DNA from 4 places in the Pseudoalteromonas sp. JB197 genome. Region 1 is predicted to be linked to each of the others. Evidence: predicted binding sites of a transcription regulator. Region 1 holds the regulator's gene; each other region holds the start of a gene.

Region 1 (2,210 bases):
ATGCGCGAGTTCACTGATGAATTCTAAAATTCTTTTTTTACTATTAAAAAGGACCACAGCTTTGCTGCAGTCCAGGCATATAAGTGAGCTTAATTTCATAGTGTTAGTGTCGAGCAAACTTCTCTTTGTGTTTAATTACTTGACGATCGAGTTTGTCAATCAACGAGTCAATGGCAGCGTACATATCTTGGTGTTCGGTCGATGCAAATAGCTCAGCGCCACTTACAAAAATTGTTGCTTCAGCTTTTTGACTTAATTTTTCTACATCGAGAATAACATGCACATTAGTTATGTGATCTGAGTGTCTTTGCAGCTTTGCAAATTTATTATTTACATAGTCTCTTAATGAGTCTGTAATGTCTACATGACGACCAGTTAAGTTTAGTTGCATCAGCATTTTCCTCTTTGTTGTACGTCTTAAATCAAGCTTTTACGTTGATTCGACGGGGGAATAGCCAGAGATTCGCGATATTTTGCAATTGTCCGTCTAGCTACTTTAATTCCTTGCTCAGCCAATATATCTGCAATCTTGCTATCACTCAATGGTTTGGCTAAGTTTTCTGCAGCTATCAACTTTTTAATCAGGGCACGTATGGCAGTTGATGAACATTCGCCACCATTTTCGGTGCTTACATGGCTTGAAAAAAAGTACTTAAGCTCAAAAATGCCACGTGGAGTGTGCATATATTTTTGCGTAGTGACCCGTGAAATAGTCGACTCGTGCATTTCAACTATTTCGGCAACATCGTTTAATACCATAGGTTTCATGGCTTCTGGGCCATGTTCAAAAAACGCTTGTTGCTGCTTAACAATACAATTAGTTACTTTCAGGAGTGTTTCGTTTCTACTTTCGAGGCTTTTAATAAACCATTTAGCTTCTTGTAAGTGCGAGCGAATAAATTGGCTGTCACCGCTGGATTTTACTGTACGAGACATAGCCGCATATTGGCTGTTAACACGTATTTTTGGCATGCTATCTGGGTTTAGCTCTACCACCCAGCGGCCTTTTATTTTTTTAACAGACACGTCAGGTATAACGTATTCAGACTCTTCTCTGACAATAGTATCCGCAGGCTTAGGGTTAAGCGTATGAATAAGTGTCATTATTTCTTTAAGCTCTTCTTCTTTGAGCTTAGTTTTTTTCATTAACGTACGATAGTCGCGAGCAGCGAGTAAATCGATATGATCAGTTAACACCATTTTTGTTTCGTTAATATAAGGGGTGTCTTTATCAAATTGATTTAATTGAATGCATAAGCATTCTTGCAAGCTGCGAGCTGCAATACCAACAGGATCAAATAATTGAATGCGCTTTAGCACTGCTTCTATTTCATCTAGTTCTACTTCGTGTTCGTCATCACTTTCTTGATTAAAGCTTGCTAAAAGGTCTTCGCAACTGATAGTTAAAATACCAGAGTCATCTACGGCTTCAACAATAGCTATGGCAATAGCTTCGTCTATAGGACTAAAAGGAGTGAGCTGTAATTGCCACATTAAGTACTCATGCAGGGTTTCGGCTGATGCACCTTGATAAATAGATTCATCTTCAGGCATTGGCCCTGATGAAGAGGCAGGCGCTGCGCTCATATATTCATCCCATGATACATCCATGGCCATATCGTCGCTTATGGTGTCTTTGTTTAGTGCTTCACCGCTATCTTGCTCATACTCGCTTGGGGTGTCGTCAGCAGAGGCGCTAACAGTAATGTCATCTGCTTTTTGCTCGTTTTTACCTGCTGATTCTTCCGTGTAATCTTGTTCATCAACTTCAAGTAATGGGTTGCTATCAAGTGCTTCTTGTATTTCTTGCTGGAGATCCAAGGTACTAAGCTGCAATAAGCGAATAGCCTGTTGCAGTTGCGGAGTCATTGTAAGTTGCTGGCCCATGCGCAGCTGTAATGATTGCCTCATTTATCTCTAACAATCCTTATAAATTGATATGATTAATCTTAGCAGATGCTTATAGTAATAACATAAATATTACAGTTTGAACTGCTCGCCTAAATAAACATCACGTACTGTTTTATCGTTTAATACAAATTCAGGAGTACCAGATGCAATTAGCTCCCCATGAGAAACAATGTAGGCTTTTTCACAAACATCAAGGGTTTCCCTTACATTGTGGTCGGTAATTAGCACGCCAATACCACGATTTTTAAGGTGTTCTATAATTTTTTTAATATCGAGTACTGAAATAGGATCCACGCCAG
Region 2 (2,210 bases), 1.8 Mb from region 1:
TGACCAAATAATTCGCTTTCGAGCAACTCCCCAGGGATCGCACCACAGTTAACTGGTACAAAAGGCCCTTTAAGGCGTTTAGATAATAAATGTACGTTACGCGCAACCACTTCCTTACCTGTGCCCGACTCACCTAAAATAAGCACATTAGCATCGGTTTTGGCTACTTGCTCAATTAAAAAGCGCAGGTCTTTAACCGCTGCTGTTTCGCCCACTAAGCCGTCAAAGGTATTATGTGGCTTACTGTGTTTGTGCTCATTAGGCAGCATACGCTGATATTGTTGGCAATCATGTAATAACTGCGTGGTTACTTCGTGGCTAAATGGCTCACAAATCAACCCAACCACATTAGCAATACTCAATAAAGGTTTGAGTGTTTCACCTATTAATAAAAAAGGAAACGTAGGGTAGCGCTTAATTAAACTTTCGTGATCGAGCGCCTGCAAGGCGCCTAAAATTACAATGCATTCTTTATTTTGATACTTGCTGCATGTTTGTTCAAAATCAGCTTCGCTTTGTAATTGCACCGCTTCACCTATGAAACTAAGTGAGGCATATAATCCTATCGAGCGATTGTTATTATTATCTAAAATTAAGATCATTTTTAGCGGGCCATTCTTTTCACTAATTTATTTTGTTAATCAAATTGTAAGCCAGTTGAAATTGTATGCAAGCACTAGCGGCGACTTTTTGACATTAACGCCAAAAAACAGACACTTTAAAAATAAAAGTTAATACTTTCAGGTTACTTTATAAATATAAAGTTATGTTCCAGCCTTTAATAGTAGTTACAAATACATGTAAAAGCCGCTCTTGAACTAAGGCGTATTTATATTTTACGATTAAAATTTGTTCATTTTTGGAGTGTTAAATCTCTATGAAGCTACCCAACTGGTTCGATAAATACTTCTGCTTCCCCCTTGTATGAATTACTTTGCATGTTTGCCATTTACCCATCGTTGTCGCCTATTTATTAAAAACAACCACACTAATAAAAAACCAACCTCGAAAGATAAACATGTTTACATTAGATTACGTTAAACGCTTAGTGATTTCTGCTAAACTTAGATTGTATAAAACGACATAAATGGTAAATATACTTAAAGGTATAACTATTTATGCCGATATATAGTAGTTAGTTTATATTTTGGAACTAAACTTGCTTAAAGCATTAGATATACAATTAAACTTATAGGATTGAACATGGCTCACGCATCAATAAATAAATATCGCCAAATAACTGTTAGTAGCGTAAAAGAAATGACGCCCTATGAACAAGTTAAACTTGTTTTTGTAAACATTATCGGTAAATTATCAGCTGCAAAAGGATTTATTGAGCGAAAAGAGTTAGCTAAAAAAGGAGTTGCTATCTCTGATTGCATCACTTTATTAGGTGCCTTACAACAAGTTTTAAATTTTGAAAATGATAACGAAATATCATTAAATCTCGACTCTTTATACGATTACTGCCAACGCAATTTATTAGTCGCTAATTTTGAAAACGATGTAGAAAAAATTGATGAAGTTATTCTTTTAATTAAAGAAATAAAATCGGGCTGGGAAGAAATTCCTTTTGATCAAAGAGCACAATAATATTATGCCTTTTGCAACAATAACCGCGACCCAAATTTCCGATAACGAAACTCGAAAGCAGTGTAATGAGCTGGTAGTTTTAGTTGATTTAGATGTGGAAAAAGCACTCCACGCTCATAATAAATTAAATACTTATTTAAAAAACTCAATCACTAAAGATAAAAATTTTTACTCAGCTGATGAACTAACGTTTTTGATTGACTTTATTCAGCAACTATCTAGTCAAATAGAAGATGAAAAACAACTTATCGCAGCTAAAATAATTAGCAAACAAAAAAGTAAAAGTGCAGTGAAAAAGTATAAATCTCATTTTTAGTTAACACTCATACAAGCTAAGCCATGTAACACAACTTTAATAGTTTAGCGACGTAAGCTATTTAGTCCAATTGTAAATAACGATAATCATTTTAAGTCCTAAATTCGGATAATAAGTGCAATTTCTCAGATTAGATGGCCAGCTGTTATAATTCGGCCATTTTCTCGCCAAAGGAAATTGCTTTAATGAAATATAAACAGCTGACACAAGAAGAAAGATACCAGATTTACGCGTTAATAAAAGCAGGAAATAACCAAAAGCAGATAGCTGAAGAACTAACTCGTTCACCGTCATCTATTTC
Region 3 (2,210 bases), 300 kb from region 1:
CGCCAAGCATTAGATATGCTCAAAAACGATGCTGAAATTAAATTACTCATGACAGACTATGCAATGCCAACAATGGATGGTTTTGAATTAGTTAAAGCGGTGAGAAACTTTAGAGGCCGTGATGACTTAGCAATTATTGGGTTATCAGGCGCGAGTAAGCATGGTTTATCGGCGCGATTTATTAAATATGGTGCTAATGATTTTTTAACTAAACCTTTTATGAATGAAGAGTTTCATTGTCGTGTATTGCAAACCATGGAGCAGTTATCGTTAATTGCAGACATTAAAGAAAGTGCTTTTCGAGATCACCTTACCGGGCTTTATAATCGTCGTTACTTTTATCAGTATGCTGAAAAACTACTCAAAAATAAAAATCAGAAAAATAGCTTAGTGTTACTCGATATAGATTTTTTTAAAGCAATAAACGATGAATTTGGGCATGACGGCGGCGATCAGGCACTTAAACAAGTGAGTAATTTAATCCGTACTTCATTTTCTAACAGTACAGTGGCACGTATTGGCGGTGAAGAGTTTGCAATTATATTAACGCAAGTAGAAGTTGAACAAGCCGAGAAGTGTTTAAATTTATTTATACAAAAGTTCGCAAGTTACGACTTTACTATCAGTGATAAAACCTTATCAATAACAGCAAGTATAGGCCTAGCCGAATTTCAAAATACCAATTTAACCGCTGCTATGCGTGTTGCCGATAGAGCTTTGTATCAAGCTAAGGAGCAAGGGCGCAATTGTGTGGTTTTAAATAGTACTTTGCAGCTAGCAGAGGTTACAGCTATACGTTGAGTTAAATACACACGCACCAATTAAGTATTATATATAAAAAAACGCACCTAATTGGTGCGTTTTTTTGTTTTAAATATAAAATATTTTTATAAGTTATTGTTTTTTATTGCCATATAAAAATGGCATAAAGCTTGGATTGTATTAACTAAGAAAAACAATAACGTGTCCTAAGGGGACTAAAATGAAAATGATTAGTGCAATCATCAAGCCATTTAAATTAGATGAAGTGCGTACAGCACTCGCTGATTTAGGCATAGAAGGGATGACAGTTGTTGATGTAAAAGGCTTTGGTCGACAACGTGGTCATACCGAATTGTATCGTGGGGCTGAATACCAAGTTGATTTTATTCCTAAAATTAAACTCGAAATTGCCACTCGTACTGAAAACTGCCAACGCGTAGTTGACTCAATTACGCAAGTTGCAGGCACCGGAAAAATAGGTGACGGTAAGATTTTTGTGTACGACCTAGATCAAATTGTTCGTATTCGTACGGGCGAACTTGATGAAGATGCACTTTAAGGGGGATTTATGGAAAGTACACTGATAGAACTAAAGTTTTCGCTCGACACCTTTTATTTTTTAATTTGTGGCATATTAGTAATGTGGATGGCCGCAGGGTTTGCCATGCTAGAAGCGGGTTTAGTACGCTCAAAAAACACCACAGAAATATTAACTAAAAATATCGCCTTGTATTCAATTGCATGCACCATGTTTTTACTCGTTGGTTACAATATTATGTATGTAGGGAATACCGAGGGAGGCATCATTCCTTCATTTGGTGGCTTAATTGGTACACAAGCCGCTGATGCTGATCACTCTCTAGAATCTGATTTTTTCTTTCAAGTTGTTTTTGTTGCCACGGCTATGTCTATTGTCTCGGGTGCGGTGGCTGAGCGCATGAAGTTGTGGGCATTTTTGGTGTTTACCTTGGTGTTAACTGGGCTTATATATCCTATTGAGGGTTACTGGACTTGGGGCTCTGGATTTTTATCGGCAATGGGTTTTGTTGACTTCGCGGGCTCAGCAATAGTGCATGCAACCGGCGCATCAGCGGCATTAGCTGGCGTATTATTACTGGGTGCACGTAAAGGAAAATATGGTAAAAATGGCGAAATATACCCAATTCCGGGGTCAAACTTGCCTTTGGCAACGTTAGGTACGTTTATTTTATGGATGGGCTGGTTTGGTTTTAACGGCGGCTCGCAGCTACTTATATCAGATGCAGAAAACGCGACTGCTGTAGGGAAAATTTTATTAAACACCAATGCTGCTGCTGCAATGGGGGCTGTTTCAGCACTGTTTGTTTGTAAAGCATTATGGGGTAAAGCCGATTTAACTATGGTATTAAATGGCGCGTTAGCTGGGCTGGTTGTGATTACCGCCGATCCGCTTTCACCTTCACCATTGA
Region 4 (2,210 bases), 2.3 Mb from region 1:
GCTCTAACCAACTGAGCTAAGGGGCCAACTTTTTGTATAACTGTAAACAGTTAATTTTTTAAGAAGCGTTTAGTCACATAGCGACTAAAGCGGGGTGCAGTATAAAAAGTTTTTAGGGGCTTGTCACTAGCAAAAGTCTTTATTTTAACAATCAATGGTCTAACTGCTTAAATAGTAATCTTTTTATGGGTGTAATATTAAAATTTGCAGAATTTAGGGTTAATACTGGCAGCTAAGTAAAAGTGAAATGGAAGGCTGTATATCGCGTAATTTAAAAATTGGGCTTTAAATAAGCAACTTACAGCTTATATTACGCGACAAACAGAAATGAATTATTTTTTTGCGATAATGTAGATTGCATGTATTACTCCAGGGAAGTAACCAAACAACGTAAGTAAAATATTTATCCAAAAATGTAAGCCTAAACCCACCTGTAAAAATACTCCCAGTGGTGGCAGTAAGATTGAAAAAATAATACGTATAATATCCATAAATACTTCCTTATTTATAAACAAAAAATTATAAGCAAAAACCCAGCAAAGCTGGGTTTTATAAATACTATATTACTTTGCAACTATCGTTAATTTATCTACTACGTCGCGAACATCTTCAGCATTTTTAGCAATTTTTACTGCAAGCTGTTTTTCAGCATCTGAGTTCACTGTACCGGTAAGAGTAACTACACCTTTGTCAGTATCTACATCAATGTTTGTACCACCAACTTCTGAGTTAAATAAATAACGCGTTGTGATGACTGTGGTAATTTTAGCGTCGGTTAAGCCGCTACCATCATCATCTTTCATGTTGTCATGGCTTTTACTGTTCATGCTTTTCACAACAGTAAGCTGGTTATCAACATCGGTTACGCCATCTAAACTCAGTACAAGTTCTTCTGCTAGCTCTTTGTCGAGTTCGCTATTAACTTTACCTGTTAGTATAACTTTGCCATTTTTTACATCAGTGTTGATGTCAAAGTTATTGAGGTTAGTGTTCATAAGAAGCACTGTTTCAGCCTTACCATCAATCCAAGCATCTTTACTTTCATTTTCCCAGCTGCTCGCTTGAGCACCCATAGCCGTAGTACCTAAAACTAACGCCGCAATGATAGATTTGTTAAATGTTTTCATAATCTTTCTCCTTTTGATTAAAGACACTTTAACTAATGCCAGCTTTAGGCCAACTTTAATAAACAAGTAAAATCATAGACTTAAGGTTAAATATAAAATAACTTCACTTTGTATACATCACTTTTTTACCGACTTATCGGTAAAAAGTTCTCAGTTGTGAAAATAACTAGATAATTACTATTTTGGTTAATGAATCGTTAATATGACAAAGTTATAAATAGGCTAAAAACATAACAAGCTGATTAATAACAATAATATTTTTGGTATGTGCTTTGCTTATATAGTGACAACAGTAAAATAAAAGGAATACCCTCATGAGCGTAAAAATAACAGACCGCCCGCTAGAGCAAGTGCGCGAAGAAGTGATTGATCAACTAATTTATAATTACAGCCACGGAGTTATTTCTGTAGAAGCATTTGAAAGGCGTTTAGATGAGGCAATGGCTACAAATAATAATGAAGTCCTTGTTAGCTTAGTTGAGGATTTAACCCTTAATACTGATCAGCAATATAATGCCCAAAAACATTCGCAATTTTCACCCAATTACAGCGCTCAGCAATTTAGCCAGAGTGACTTTACATTACGCAGTATTTTAGGCTCCAATGAAAGAAGTGGCCAGTGGATTGTGCCTAAAAATATTTACCTGACTAACTTTATGGGCTCGGTAGTACTTGATTTTACCGATGCTATTTTTACCCACCAAGAGATAACGATTCATGTTAACTGTATTTTTGGCAGTGATGAAATATACGTACCAGAACACGTTAATGTAGTATCAAAAATGTTTAGCATTATTAGTAGTGTTGAAAATAAAACAGTGGCACTTAACAAGCATCAAGGCCCGACCATCCATATTGAGGGAAAGGCTATTATGGGCTCGGTAGAAATAAAGATTAAGCGCACCATTAAAGAAAAATTTATTAGCTTTGCTAACCAATTAAAAACCCAACTTGGTGGTAAAAGTGGTACTCCAATGTGATGAACTACCTATAAAAGCATGTTCATAGCTTTTAACTTGGGCCCAGGTTAAAGAGTAAAAAACATGCTAAATTTTTAAAGCACTAGAACACATTTAAAAAGTG

Evidence for each region. The regulator sigma-54, encoded in region 1, starts transcription at its own class of promoters, with help from an activator protein. The targets are predictions, from matches to a motif close to GTTGGCACGNNNNTNGNNT.
Region 2: a site for sigma-54 is predicted at 1,147-1,165, ahead of fliS (flagellar export chaperone FliS). Genes of this name have one in related genera too.
Region 3: a site for sigma-54 is predicted at 920-938, ahead of CIK86_RS02190 (P-II family nitrogen regulator). Genes of this name have one in related genera too.
Region 4: a site for sigma-54 is predicted at 1,163-1,181, ahead of CIK86_RS11560 (BON domain-containing protein). Genes of this name have one in related genera too.

Annotation. Positions count from the first base shown of each region.
Region 1 covers NZ_NRGZ01000001.1:167,639-169,848, forward strand. The annotation lists gene ptsN (PTS IIA-like nitrogen regulatory protein PtsN) at 1-99, opposite strand, end outside; gene hpf (ribosome hibernation promoting factor) at 104-391, opposite strand; gene CIK86_RS00765 (RNA polymerase factor sigma-54) at 418-1,911, opposite strand; gene lptB (LPS export ABC transporter ATP-binding protein) at 1,981-2,210, opposite strand, start outside.
Region 2 covers NZ_NRGZ01000001.1:1,954,708-1,956,917, forward strand. The annotation lists gene CIK86_RS09270 (sigma-54 dependent transcriptional regulator) at 1-602, opposite strand, end outside; gene fliS (flagellar export chaperone FliS) at 1,204-1,593, shown strand; gene CIK86_RS09280 (hypothetical protein) at 1,598-1,909, shown strand; gene CIK86_RS09285 (IS30 family transposase) at 2,095-2,210, shown strand, end outside.
Region 3 covers NZ_NRGZ01000001.1:470,556-472,765, forward strand. The annotation lists gene CIK86_RS02185 (diguanylate cyclase) at 1-801, shown strand, start outside; gene CIK86_RS02190 (P-II family nitrogen regulator) at 983-1,321, shown strand; gene CIK86_RS02195 (ammonium transporter) at 1,331-2,210, shown strand, end outside.
Region 4 covers NZ_NRGZ01000001.1:2,437,511-2,439,720, forward strand. The annotation lists tRNA gene CIK86_RS11550 (tRNA-Ile) at 1-26, opposite strand, end outside; gene CIK86_RS11555 (YqaE/Pmp3 family membrane protein) at 333-491, opposite strand; gene CIK86_RS11560 (BON domain-containing protein) at 564-1,127, opposite strand; gene CIK86_RS11565 (LiaF domain-containing protein) at 1,442-2,107, shown strand.